2 regions of the Stenotrophomonas sp. YJH_SMC_19 genome follow, and region 1 is predicted to be linked to the other one. Evidence: riboswitches for the same ligand, from Rfam matches in the RefSeq annotation. Region 1 holds a riboswitch; the other holds the start of a gene.

Evidence for each region. Region 1 has a riboswitch for glycine ahead of AC5P5R_RS08935 (trimeric intracellular cation channel family protein). Riboswitches for the same ligand answer to the same signal wherever they lie in the genome.
Region 2: another riboswitch for glycine. It lies ahead of gcvP (aminomethyl-transferring glycine dehydrogenase); the one in region 1 lies ahead of AC5P5R_RS08935 (trimeric intracellular cation channel family protein).

What each region holds. Positions count from the first base shown of each region.
Region 1 is NZ_JCAFRI010000006.1:71,762-78,365, forward strand. Features, by position in the region: gene AC5P5R_RS08905 (sensor histidine kinase) at 1-105, shown strand, start outside; gene AC5P5R_RS08910 (MarR family winged helix-turn-helix transcriptional regulator) at 178-678, shown strand; gene AC5P5R_RS08915 (DNA alkylation repair protein) at 675-1,415, shown strand; gene AC5P5R_RS08920 (DUF6616 family protein) at 1,463-1,801, shown strand; gene AC5P5R_RS08925 (hypothetical protein) at 1,914-2,171, shown strand; gene AC5P5R_RS08930 (3-deoxy-7-phosphoheptulonate synthase) at 2,467-3,540, shown strand; gene AC5P5R_RS08935 (trimeric intracellular cation channel family protein) at 3,709-4,326, opposite strand; glycine riboswitch at 4,409-4,514, opposite strand; glycine riboswitch at 4,528-4,617, opposite strand; gene AC5P5R_RS08940 (GIY-YIG nuclease family protein) at 4,658-4,933, shown strand; gene AC5P5R_RS08945 (nuclear transport factor 2 family protein) at 5,005-5,436, shown strand; gene AC5P5R_RS08950 (hypothetical protein) at 5,442-5,897, shown strand; gene AC5P5R_RS08955 (NAD(P)/FAD-dependent oxidoreductase) at 5,989-6,604, opposite strand, start outside.
Region 2 is NZ_JCAFRI010000018.1:10,187-16,790, reverse strand. Features, by position in the region: gene gcvP (aminomethyl-transferring glycine dehydrogenase) at 1-2,184, opposite strand, end outside; glycine riboswitch at 2,247-2,349, opposite strand; gene AC5P5R_RS16695 (multidrug effflux MFS transporter) at 2,649-3,875, shown strand; gene AC5P5R_RS16690 (siderophore-interacting protein) at 4,016-4,912, shown strand; gene AC5P5R_RS16685 (hypothetical protein) at 4,981-5,373, shown strand; gene AC5P5R_RS16680 (M2 family metallopeptidase) at 5,665-6,604, opposite strand, start outside.

The DNA.
Region 1 (6,604 bases):
GCAGTGGCCGCCAATGTGGCGAGGCGGCACGCGGGCGAACTGCAGCTGCTGCACCGGGAGGGCGGCGGGCTGGTTGCGTGCCTGCTGCTGGGAAAGTTCACCTGATATCGGCTGTGGTTTACAGGCAGCGGCTGTTCGGCTGTATGATTAGGCGCCTAACCATATCACGTGCGTGAGATGATCGAAGCCAAGCACCATGCCCTGATCGAGGAAGCGCAGCGACGCGGTCACGCCAACATCGCGCCGCTGCGCCTGTGTTTCCAGCTGCTCTCGCTGTCCTCGTCGATCGATCGCGACTGCGCCGTGCGGCTGGCACCGCATGGGCTCAGCGAGGGTCGCTTCATCGTGCTGTTCCTGTTGCACGGGGCCGGTGGCGCACTGCCGCCGCATGTGCTGGCCGAGCGCGCCGGCGTGACCCGCGCCACCATCAGCGGCCTGCTCGACGGCCTGCAGCGCGAAGGCCTGCTGCAGCGTCGCAACGATGACGGGGATGGCCGCCGCCTGCAGATCGTGCTGACCGCACCGGGAAAGCGTTTGGCCGAATCGCTGTTCGAGCAGCACACGCAATGGATCGGTGGGCTGTTCAACGGCCTGGATGCTGATGAACAGCAGCAGCTGTCACAGCTGCTGCACAAGGTCTGGCAGCACACGGACGCCGGGCGGGAATCCGCAGCATGAGCACGGCCATTCCTGCGGAACGCCGGCAAGCACTCAACACCGGCCGCGTCCCCGCCACCCATCTGGCAGAATGCCTGGCAGTGGATTTTGCCGCGCTGCTGCAGGTGGTGGCGCCTGCGCTTGCACCGGAGGCGCTGCAACGCATGCGGGACGCCTCAGGCAAGGGCATCACGCTGCGCATGGCCCTGGCTGCGCAACTGCTGCGTGAGGCGGGGCAGGGGGCGCCTGCGCTCTGGCAGCATCACAGCTCCGATACCGTGCGCGGCTGGGCCTGCTACCTGATCGGCAGCGATGCCCGCGCAACGCTGGCAGGGAAGCTGCAGCAGATGCGCACACTGGCCGATGACCCCCATTTCGGTGTGCGCGAATGGGCGTGGCTGGCACTACGCACGGACATCGTTGCCACACCACTGCAGGCGCTGGAGCACCTGCAACCGTGGTCACAGGAAACATCGCCGTACCTGCGCCGCTTCGCCTGCGAAGCACTGCGTCCGCGCGGTGTCTGGGCCACGCATATCGCACTGTTCAAGCAGCACCCGGAACATGCATCCGCGCTGCTGGAAGCACTGGCCGACGATCCGGAACGCTATGTGCAGGATTCGGTCGGAAACTGGCTCAACGATGCCGGCAAGACCCAGCCGCAGTGGCTGCGCCAGCTGTGTACGCGTTGGCAGCATGAGCGCCACAGCGACGCCAACGCCTACATCCGCAAACGCGCGCTGCGCTCGCTCCGGTAGTGCCGGCCGCTGGCCGGCAACCCCCGAACCCTCAAGGAAGAACCACCATGTCGCACACTTTCATCGAGCTCTACACCGCCACCCCTGCCTGGACCACACTTCCGCCCGAGCAGCGGAACGCCTTCTTCGCCCGTATCGGCGCCGGCATGCAGCAGTTCGATCCGGTCCGCATCACGCCGCTGGCGATGGGCCGCATTGCCTCGGGCGTACCGCACGGCAGCGATGAGCAGTTCTATGCGGTCTGGCGCTGCGCAAGCCGCGAGGGGGTCGATGCGTTGATGGCCGGCATTGCCGCTACCGGCTGGCATGAGTACTTCACCACCACCCAGGCGGTAGGCGCGATGGACAGCATGGCCCAGCACCTTGCCGACCTGGCCGCCTTGTAGCGGGGCGGCAGACGCCGGCAGATCCCGGTGCTGGGCATGGGTGGCACATGCGCCTGTCACCCAGACGCGGTAAACAGGACATTGCCCATGTCCATCCGCAGGAAGGTCGATCATGCAGAGCACGCTCCAGGTCACGCTGTTCGGCCCTCTTGGCGACAGCCCGGCGTTGCAGTTGCCGGGGCTGGAGGGGCCGTCGGTGGCCATCCAGGAATCGGCCCTGCGGCGCTTGGTTTCCGATCTCTACACCGCGCGTTCCCTGCTCAACCCCGAGCAGCTGGACGAGGCCCGGCAGGAACTGGATCGCGTGCTGGAACGCTGGGCCGACATCCATGAGGGCCTGCTGCTGGACGTGGAAGTGCATGGCAAATGAGCGACGTTGCGTGGTTGCCGCCGCGTGGGCAGGGCCGGCGCGCATCTCGCTGAACCGCGTCCCCAGTTGCGGATGAAACATTTTGCACTGCGCAAAAGCTGTGCTATCAATACAACCCATGAACGCAGCCGCCACCCGCTTTTACTGGTATTACTTTCCGAAGCCACTGGCGGAGGAAGGACTGCGCTCACCCTGAAGAAAGCTTCAGACGCATTCCCGAAAGCCGCCAGCGAACCTGGCGGCTTTTTTCATGCCGCCACGCTGGGGACCCCCAACGTTCCGGAGACCTCCCCCAATGCCCCCGCACACCGACGACCTGCGTATCCGCACCATCGAACCGCTGACACCGCCTGCCCAGCTGCTGGCGATGCTGCCGTGTGACGATGAAGCCTCCGACACCGTCAGCGCATCGCGCGCGGCCCTGCACCAGATCCTGCATGGCCGTGACGACCGCTTGGCGGTGGTGGTTGGCCCATGCTCGATCCACGACCCGAAGGCCGCCATCGAGTACGCCCAGCGCCTGAAGCCGCTGCGTGACGCGCTGGCCGGGGAACTTGAAATCGTGATGCGCGTGTACTTCGAGAAGCCGCGCACCACGGTGGGCTGGAAGGGCCTGATCAACGATCCGGACCTGGACGGCAGTTTCAGGATCGACAAGGGCCTGCGCATCGCCCGTGGCCTGCTGCGCGACATCAACAAGCTCGGCCTGCCGGCCGGTGTCGAGTTCCTCGACGTGATCTCGCCGCAGTACATCGCCGATCTGGTGGCCTGGGGCGCCATTGGTGCGCGCACCACCGAAAGCCAGGTGCACCGCGAACTGGCCTCGGGTCTGTCGTGCCCGGTCGGCTTCAAGAACGGCACCGATGGCAACGTGAAGATCGCCGCCGACGCGGTGGGTGCGGCCTCCAATCCGCATCACTTCCTGTCGGTCACCAAGCAGGGCGGCACCGCCATCGTGTCGACCACTGGCAACCCGGATTGCCATGTGATCCTGCGCGGCGGCAAGCAGCCGAACTACGATGCAGGCAGTGTCGCCGAGGCCTGCCAGGCGCTGGCCAAGGCCAAGCTGCCGACGCGCCTGATGATCGACGCCAGCCATGCCAACAGCCTGAAGAACCCGGACAACCAGCCGAAGGTGATCGAGGACATCGCCGTTCAGTTGGAAGACGGTGAACAGCGCATCGTCGGTGTGATGATCGAGAGCCATCTGGTCGGTGGCCGCCAGGAACTGGTGGAAGGCCAACCGCTGGTCTACGGGCAGAGCATCACCGATGGCTGCATCGACTGGGACACCACCGTGACGGTGCTGGAGCGACTGGCCGCGGCCGTGCGCGCCCGTCGCGAAGTGAAGGTGTCCGAAGCCGCTTGAGTGCGGCACGTGTGTGGATGGCGGCCAGCGCCTGCGGGGGTGCGGCCGCGATCAGGGCCGGTCGGAGTTGGAGACCGGCCCATCTGCACCGGCGATGCGCCTGGCGCTGCGCATGAGCGACAGCGCCAGGTACATCGCCGGGGTGGTGCGGATTCCGCCGCGCCAACCTCAATGCACTTCGTCGTGGTACACGAACTTCGGCATTTCCCAGCGGTAGTGGATCGCCAGCAGGCGCAGCGCGAAGCCGCCGCCGAGGCAGCACAGGATCGCGGTGGCGTCGGCCACGCCCCAGTGCAGCAGCAACAGGTAGGCCGCGCCGGTCAGCAGCGCGATGATCGCGTACAGCTCCTTCTGGAAGATCAGCGGCACCTCGTTGCAGAGGATGTCGCGCAGCACGCCGCCGAACGCGCCGGTCAGCATGCCGGCGATCAGCACGATCGGCATCGCATGGCCGGCTTCGCGCGCGATCGAGCAGCCGATCAGGGTGAAGGCGATCAGGCCCAGGCCATCGAGCACCAGGAAGGTGCGGCGGAAGTGGTGCATCCAGCGCGCCACCCAGGTGGCGATCAGCGCCGCGCACACGGTGAAGCCCAGGTACTCGGGATGCTTCACCCAGCCCAGCGGGTAGTGGCCGAGCAGGATGTCGCGCAGTGAACCACCGCCGAGTGCGGTGACGCAGGCGATCATGACCACGCCGAACAGGTCCATGCGGCGGCGGCCGGCGGACAGCGCGCCGGTCATGGCTTCGGCGGAAATGGCGATCAGGTAGATGATGGACAGCAACATGGGGCAGGCTCCGGGCGCGGTGGGGCCGGCCATGCGCGGACGCCGCCATTGCCTGCGCAATGACGGAATGACGATGACCGGTGCCGCTCCCGCTGTCCTTTTGCCTGAGAGTTCAGCGGCATGGGCCGCGTGCCCCTTCGGCGGATCGTCCCGGGCATGCCCGGTGACCTCTCTCCAGCTCGGCGAGTCGAATGCATGGTTGGTGGGATTCCAGCCCACCGGCCTGAGCGATCATGGGAGCCTGCGCCTTCGGCGGGCGCCAGCGCGGCGCCTCTCTCCTGCATTCGGGCGCCAGTATATCCGCTGCAGTGCAGCACGGCATAATCCGGGCATGGCCCCGTCCCTCCGCCCGTGGTTCCTGTACCTGCTCGAATGTCGCGATGGCAGCTATTACGCCGGCATCAGCACCGACGTGGACGCGCGTTTCGCCGCCCATCAGGCCGGCAAGGGCGCGCGCTACACCCGGGCCCGGCCACCGCTGCGCGTGCTGGCCGTGCGCGAATACCCGGACCGGGCCGCCGCCTCGCGGGCCGAGTGGCAGCTCAAGCAGCTGCCGCGCGAGCGCAAGCTGGCGTGGTTGCAGGCGGTGGATGCTGGGTCCCTGTAGATCCATGGCATACATGGATGCCTCTGTGCCGCCATGCGATGATCGCCCAGCCCTCAGCGCTGGAGACCCGGATGTCCACCGTCGCCCTGTTGTTCGCTCTCTCTGCGTCAACCAGTCCCGCTGCCGACCCGGCCACCCTCGCGGCCATCGAAGCCACCTGCCATGACTACGTCGACGGCCAGCTGGAGGCCGACCCGCAGCGCGTCGCCCGCTCCCTGCACCCGGACCTGGCCAAGCGCGCGGTCCTCGGCGATACGCCCGACGAGCGGCTGGGCCTGCGCCGCATGTCGAAGGAAGAACTGGTCGCGCTGACGAAGCAGGGCGCGCTGAAAACCCCGAAGGATCAATGGGACCGCCGCTGCACGGTGCTGGACGTGACCGGCAATGCCGCCTCGGTGCGATTGGAAACGCCGTGGTTCGTCGATTACTTCCACATGGGGCGCTTCGACCAGCGCTGGGTCATCGTCAACGCGTTGTGGTACCCGAAACCGAAGGCGAAGTGAGCACGATGCGTGCCGCCGGTAAGGCATGGGTCTCCGTCGTCGTATTGGCCGCCGGCATCGCACTGCTGCCTGGCCTGCTGTACCTGCTCGGGCTTGCCCTGGTGGGCGGTTGGCCGAAGCCAGCAGACCGTGCGCCCAGTGGTGTGGCTGCGTGCAGCAGTGAACCGCGAACAGGATTTCAGCCGATGAATCCCTGGAGTTTCGCCGCGCAGTTCTTCGACGACGACGCGATGAAGAAGAAGGTGCCAGAGTTGGAACGGGAGGCGTTCTGGATTGCCCGCCGCCATCTTTGGCGGCAGCCACGGCACGACATGCTGCGCTGGCATCTGAGCAGCACGGCACTGACGATCTGGATTACCCGCAACTGGAGTGCCGCGCAGATTGCCGACACCGCAAGGAAGGAGGACTTCTGCCGCGCATGGTCGAAACGGCGGGCGCCCGGCGGCCCGATGAAGCGGTAGATCCACACCATGCATGGATGATGTTGACGGAGTCAGAGCCCTTTCCTGCGGAGAGGGGGCGGACCGCGCGGCAGCCGGCCAGCGGCCGGCACTACCGTCGGGGTCGCCGGTCTTCCTGGTCATCACCGAAGATGATGCGCGCGCTGCGCTGGTAGCTCCAGTACGCCACGGCCCAGTTCAGCAGCACTACGATGCGGTTGCGGAAGCCGATCAGGAAGAACACGTGCGCGGCCAGCCAGAACCACCAGGCCAGCACGCCCGACAGCTGCAGCCGGCCCAAGTGCACGATCGCGGCCATGCGGCCGATGGTGGCCAGGTTGCCGTAGTCGGCGTACTTGAACGGGCCGGGCTCGGGCTTGCCGTGCAGGCGTGCGCGGATCACCTCGGCCACGTATTTGCCCATCTGCTTGGCAGCGGGTGCCACGCCGGGTACCTGCTTGCCGTCGGCCTGGCTCAGTGCGGCCAGGTCACCGGCCACGAACAGCTCCGGGTGATCGGGCAGGGTCAGGTCCGGTTGCACCGGCACGCGGCCGGCGCGGTCCAGCGGCACGTCCAGCGTGCGCGCCAGCGGTGAAGCGGCCACGCCGGCGGCCCAGACCACGGTGCGGGCCGGTACGAACTGGTCACCGAGCGTGAAGCCCTGGCTGTCGATGTCGCTCACCGGGGTACCGGTCAGCACTTCCACGCCCAGCTTTTCCAGCTGCCGC
Region 2 (6,604 bases), on a different contig from region 1:
CAGGAACGGGGCCAGGTGCTCCTTGACCGCGCACGGGCCGACGCCCGGGCCGCCGCCGCCGTGCGGGATGCAGAAGGTCTTGTGCAGGTTCAGGTGCGAAACGTCCGAACCCCACTTGCCGGGCTTGGCCACGCCGACCAGGGCGTTCATGTTGGCGCCGTCGGTGTACACCTGGCCGCCGTGCTGGTGGATGATCTCGCAGATCTCGACCACCTCTTCCTCGAACACGCCGTGCGTGGACGGGTAGGTCATCATGATCGCGGCCAGGCGGTCGCTGTACTTCTCGGCGTTGAGGCGGATGTCTTCCACATCGACGTTGCCGTTGGCATCGGTCTTGGTGACCACCACCTTCATGCCGCACATCTGCGCCGAGGCCGGGTTGGTGCCGTGCGCCGAATCCGGGATCAGGCAGATGTCGCGGTGGCCTTCGCCGCGCGAGCGGTGGTAGGCGCGGATCGCCAGCAGGCCGGCGTACTCGCCCTGTGCGCCGGAGTTCGGCTGCAGGCTGACCGCGTCGTAGCCGGTGCATTCGACCAGCATCGCTTCCAGCGTGTCGATCAGTTCCTTGTAGCCCAGCGCCTGGTCGGCCGGCACCAGCGGGTGGATCTGCGAGAACTCCGGCCAGGTCACCGGGATCATCTCGGCGGTGGCGTTGAGCTTCATGGTGCACGAACCCAGCGGGATCATCGTGCGGTCCATCGCCAGGTCCTTGTCGGCCAGCGAACGCAGGTAACGCAGCAGTTCGTGCTCGCTGTGGTGGGTGTTGAACACCGGGTGGGTCAGGAACGCGGACTGGCGCAGCAGGCCGGCCGGCAGCGCGTCGGCGGTGCTGGCATCCAGCGCGTCGACGTCCAGCGAGGCACCGAACACCGCAGCCACGGCGACGATGTCGGCGCGGGTGGTGGTCTCGTCCAGGCTGATGCCGACCGAGTCGCTGTCGATCGCGCGCAGGTTGTAACCGGCGGCGCGTGCCTTGGCATGGATTTCATCGGCATGCACGCCGGTGACGTGCAGGGTGTCGAAGAAGTCGCCACCGACCTGCACGCCGGCATTGCGCAGCGCTGCGGCCAGGATCGAGGCCAGGCGGTGCGTGCGGCGGGCAATGCGGGTCAGGCCTTCCGGGCCGTGGTAAACGGCGTACATCGAGGCCATCACCGCCAGCAGCACCTGCGCGGTACAGATGTTGGAGGTGGCCTTCTCGCGGCGGATGTGCTGTTCGCGGGTCTGCAGGGTCAGGCGGTAGGCCGGGTTGCCCTGGGCATCGATCGAAACGCCGATCAGGCGGCCCGGCATCGAGCGCTTGTAGGCGTCACGGCAGGCCATGAAGGCGGCGTGCGGGCCACCGAAGCCGAACGGCACGCCGAAACGCTGGCTGTTGCCGACCACGATGTCCGCGCCCCATTCGCCCGGGGCAGCCAGCAGGGTCAGGGCCAGCAGGTCGGTGGCCACGGCCACCAGGCCGCCGCGTGCGTGCACGGCATCGACCAGCGCCTTGTAGTCGCCGACCTGGCCGAAGGTGTCCGGATACTGCAGCAGCAGGCCGAACGCTTCTGCTTCCAGTGCTTCGGCCGGGGTGCCGACGCGCAGCACGATGCCCATGGGCTCGGCGCGGGTACGCAGCAGTTCCAGGGTCTGCGGGTGCACGGCGTCGTGCACGAAGAAGGTGTCCGACTTCGACTTGGCCGAACGCTTGGCCAGAGTCATCGCTTCGGCGGCGGCGGTGGCTTCGTCCAGCAGCGAGGCGTTGGCGATTTCCATGCCGGTCAGGTCGGCGCACAGGGTCTGGAAGTTGATCAGCGCTTCCATGCGGCCCTGCGAGATTTCCGCCTGGTACGGGGTATAGGCGGTGTACCACGCCGGGTTTTCCAGGATGTTGCGCAGGATCACGTTCGGCGTGTGGGTACCGTAGTAACCCTGGCCGATGAAGCTGCGCAGCACGGTGTTCTTGTCGGCGATCGCACGGATCTTCGCCAGTGCCTGCACTTCGGTCATCGACTCCGGCAGTGCCAGCGGTGCCGGCGACTTGATCTTGGCCGGCACGATGGCGTCGGTCATCGCATCCAGCGACGCGTGGCCGACGACGTCGAGCATCTGCGCGATCTCGGCGTCGTTGGGGCCGATGTGGCGCTCGACGAACGCGTTGTGGTGCTCGAGCTCACGCAGGGAAGGGGTGTTCTGGGACATGGCGAAGGATCCGTCAGGAAAGGGCACACGCACGGGCACAAGCCGCCGGTCGGCGGTCTGCGGGGCGCCCCTCTGTCCTTTTGCCTGAGAGTTTAAAAGCTCGGCGGACCGCAGCTTCGTGCCCCTTCGGCGCCGGATCGAACCGGTCTCTCCAGAGTTGTGTTACGGGTGGTATCGGGCCTGAGCGATTACGGGCGTTGCGCCTTCGGCAGCGGTGTTCCGCTTCTCCCACCGTGTTGCCCGCCGATTATAGCCCGTTGCGGGCGCGGCGGCCGCTTTCGGACCTGGAGGCCGCGCCTGAATGGCCGATGGCCCGTCCGTGCATTTCGTGCACTGCTGCATGGCATCAGGCGCAATCCCCACCTATGATGGGCGGATACCCGAATTCATCTGGCGCCGTCCCTGCTGCAGGGGACCGGCGCCCGCCGTGCGTGCCGCGCATGGCCCTGCCGGACGCCTTTCCCATGACCGCCGCTGTTGCTCCCTCCACCCGCCGCATGGCCCTGCTGCTCGCCGGCTTGGCCATGTTCGGTCCGTTCTCGATCGACACCATCTTCCCGGCGTTCCCGCAGCTGGCCCAGCGCCTGGCGGTGGACGAGGTGGCGGTGCAGCAGACCATCAGCGTGTACCTGCTGTTCTACGGCCTGATGAGCCTTGCGCACGGCCCGCTGTCCGACGCCTGGGGCCGCAAGCGGGTGATCCTCGGTGGCCTGGTGGTGTTCGTCGGCGCTTCGGTCGGCTGCGCGCTGTCCACCGACCTGACCACGCTGCTGGCGTTCCGTGCGCTGCAGGGCCTGTCAGCAGGCGTCGGCATGATCGTCGGCCGCGCGGTGATCCGCGACCTGTACCACGGACACGACGCGCAGCGCCTGATGAGCCAGGTATCGATGCTGTTCGGCATCGCTCCGGCCATCGCACCGATCATCGGCGGCTGGATCCTGCTCAGCGGCGCCGGCTGGCCACTGATTTTCTGGTTCCTGGTGGTGTTTGCGCTGCTCCTGCTGGCGGCCACTGCACGCTACCTGCCGGAAACCCATCCGGTGGAGGCACGGGTGCCGTTGTCGCCGCGCGTGCTGCTGCGTGATTACGTGCGCATCGGTTTCAACCCGCGGTTCCTGCGCCTGGCGCTGGCCGGCAGCATCGGTTTCGGCGGCATTTTCCTGTACATCTCCTCGGCGCCGGTGTTCGTGATGCAGCACCTGCATCTGGGCGAGGGTGGTTTTGCCTGGCTGTTCATCCCCACCATCGGCGGCATGACCACCGGCTCGTTCCTGTCCGGGCGCATGGCCGGGCACACCACGCCCACCCGCCAGGTGTCCATTGGTTTCGGCCTGTGTGCGCTGTCGGTGCTGCTGAATGTCGGCTACGTGGCGCTGTCGCCGCAGTTCGTGCTGCCGTGGGCGGTGCTGCCGATCTTCCTGGGCGGCATGGGCATGGCATTGATCTTCCCGATCCTGGCGCTGGCGGTGCTGGACATGTACCCGCACCAGCGCGGCCTGGCTTCGTCGCTGCAGGCCTTCGTGCAGCTGATGATCAGCACGGTGGTGGCCGGCGTGGTGTCGCCGCTGCTCAGCGCCAGCCCGCTGCACCTGGCGCTGGGGCAGGCCGCGTTCTTCGCCGCCGGCTTCGTGTTCTGGTACTGGGAACACCAGCGTGAACGCGCGGCACAGGCGGCCTGCACGGGCCATTGAGCAGCGCGCAGGGGTAGGGCCGGCCGCTTTGCCCGCAACGCTTGCGAAGAGGAACGACCGGACTAGGCTGGGCACTCCAGCCAGCCGGTGCGTGGATGCACGACAGCCAGCCAATCCGATGTCGTTGCATGAGGTTCCCCATGGCTGCGCAGCAGACCTACCGCCTGTTCGAGGTGGCGCTGAAGGAGCGCCGCGTTCTTTCCCCTTCCCTGGACCGCATGGTGTTCACCGGTGCCGACGTGGCGCGGATGAAGACCGAAGGCCCTGACCAGCGCATCAAGGTGTTCTTCCCCTTGCCCGGCCAGGAGGTGCCGCAGGTCCCCAGCGGTGAAGACTGGTACCCACGCTACCGGGCCCTGCCGGACGACAAGCGCCCGCCGATGCGTACCTACACCATCCGCCAGTTGCGCGCCGAGCAGGGCGAGGTCGACGTCGATTTCGTCATCCATGGCGAAACCGGTCCCGCCTCGCGCTGGGCCATGCACGCCCGCCCTGGCGACCGCGTGGTGCTGCTGGCCCCGGACGCCGACTGTGCCGGGAGCAGCGAGGGCTGGGAGTGGAAGCCACCGGCCGGTGTCGGCCAGGTGCTGCTGGTGGCCGATGAAACCGCGTTGCCTGCGGTGGCCGGCATCCTCGAGGAGCTGGCGGCCATGGTCGACCCACCGCGCACGCTGGCGCTGCTGGAGGTGGCGCAGGCCGGTGATGCGGTGCACCTGAAGGCGCCCTCCAGCGCCGAGCTGGTCTGGCTGCCGCGCGGGCAGGCCGCCTACGGACAGCGGTTGCTGCAGGCGGTCCAGGCGCGGTTGGCAGGGACCTCGGGCGTGGCTGCCGGCGATGCGCTGGAGGAGATCGACGTCGATACGCAGATCCTCTGGGAGCAGGCCGATACCCGGGTGGCCGGGCCGCTGTACGCCTGGGTGGCGGGCGAGGCGGGGGCCGTGATGGCGATCCGTCGCCATCTGGTGCGCGATTGCGGGCTGGACCGCCGCGCGATCACCTTCATGGGCTACTGGCGGCACGGCAAAGTGCTGGACTGAGGGGTGTGAAGCGGTGCTGCGGGCGGGGTGCGCTATCCTTGCGCCCCCCTTCGCAGCGGTACCGCACCATGTCCACCAGCTCCAAGACCCGCCGCGACCAGCGCCGTCGCCAGGAAAAGCAGGCCGCCAACAAGGCCGCCGCGCAGGCCTCGCCGGTGGAGCCGCATGCGGAACTGCGCGATGCACAGCGCACCCTGCTGGCCGGTGTCGTGCGCCGCGACGGCGAATGGGTGCTGGGCATGGATGGCCGCATCGCGGGCCACAGCGAGAGCGCTGCGCAGGTGCTGGCGCTGATCATGCAGGCCGGTGAACTGCACGAGCGCAACGGCACGCCGGTGCGCCTGATGTACTCCGATGCACTGCGCGATGCCGCACAGGCCGAAGCCAGGGAGAAGGGCCAGACCTTCGAGGAATTCAAGGCCGAGCTGGCCGCAGCGATGGCCGCGAAGAAGAACAGCTGACCGTTGTTGCGGTAGAGCCGGCCGCTGGCTGGCTGCCAGACGGATTTCCACCGTGCAGTTGCCGGCCGGCGGCCGGCACTATCGGAAAGGTGCGGATCCTTTCGGACCCGCCCCTTTTTTCATTTCGCCGCCGGGGCCGCGCTGGCCTGCCAGCCGCACATCTGGCCTTTGACTGCTGTTTCGGTAGAGCCGGCCGCTGGCCGGCTGCCCGTTGGGTCTTCATCGCGTAGTTGCCGGCCAGCGGCCGGCACTACCGGAAAGGGGCGGATCCTCGCGGACCCGCCCCTTTTTTCATTTTGCCGCCGGGGCCGCGTTGGCCTGCCAGCCGCACATCTGGCCTTCGTTCTGCTGCTTCAGCCACTCGTTGACCGGGGTGAAGTACTCGATCATCGGGCCGGCATCGAGCTTGTCGGTACCGGTCAGCTCCTTCAGCGTGGCCTGCCACGGCTGGCTGGCACCCTTGCTCAGCATCGCCCAGTACTTCTGGCCGGCTTCCTTGTTGCCGTAGAAGGTGCACTCATGCAGCGGGCCCTTGTAGCCGGACGCGTCGCACAGGCCCTTGTAGAACTGGAACTGCAGGATGCGCGCCAGGAAGTAGCGGGTGTACGGAGTGTTGCCCGGCACGTGGTACTTCGCGCCCGGATCGAAGAACTCTTCGCCACGGGTGCTGGCCGGCGCCACGCCCTGGTACTTGGCCTTCAGGTCCCACCACGCCTTGTTGTAGTTGTCGGCAGTGATCGAGCCATCGAACACGCCCCAGCGCCAGCGGTCGATCATCAGCCCGAACGGCAGGAACGACACGCCTGACAGCGCCATGCGCATCTGGTTGTTGATGACCGCCTCGCGGCTTTCGGTCGGCGCATCGACCAGGCCGATCGAGCTGAGGTACTTGGGCGTCATCGCCAGCACGATGGTGTCGCCGATCGCTTCATGGAAGCCATCGTTGGCACCGCCCTGGAACAGCGGCGGCAGCGGGTTGTAGGCCAGGTCGTAATAGATGTGGCCCAGCTCGTGGTAGATGGTGGTGAAGTTCTCTTCGTTCGGCTTGATGCACATCTTGGTGCGCACGTCGCCTTCCATGTTCATGTCCCAGGCGCTGGCGTGGCAGACCACGTCGCGGTCGTCAGGCTTGATGAACTGGGTTTTTTCCCAGTAGGACTGCGGCAGCGACGGCATGCCCAGCGACACGTAGAAGTCCTGCGCGCGCTCGGTCATCTGCTTGGCGGTACGC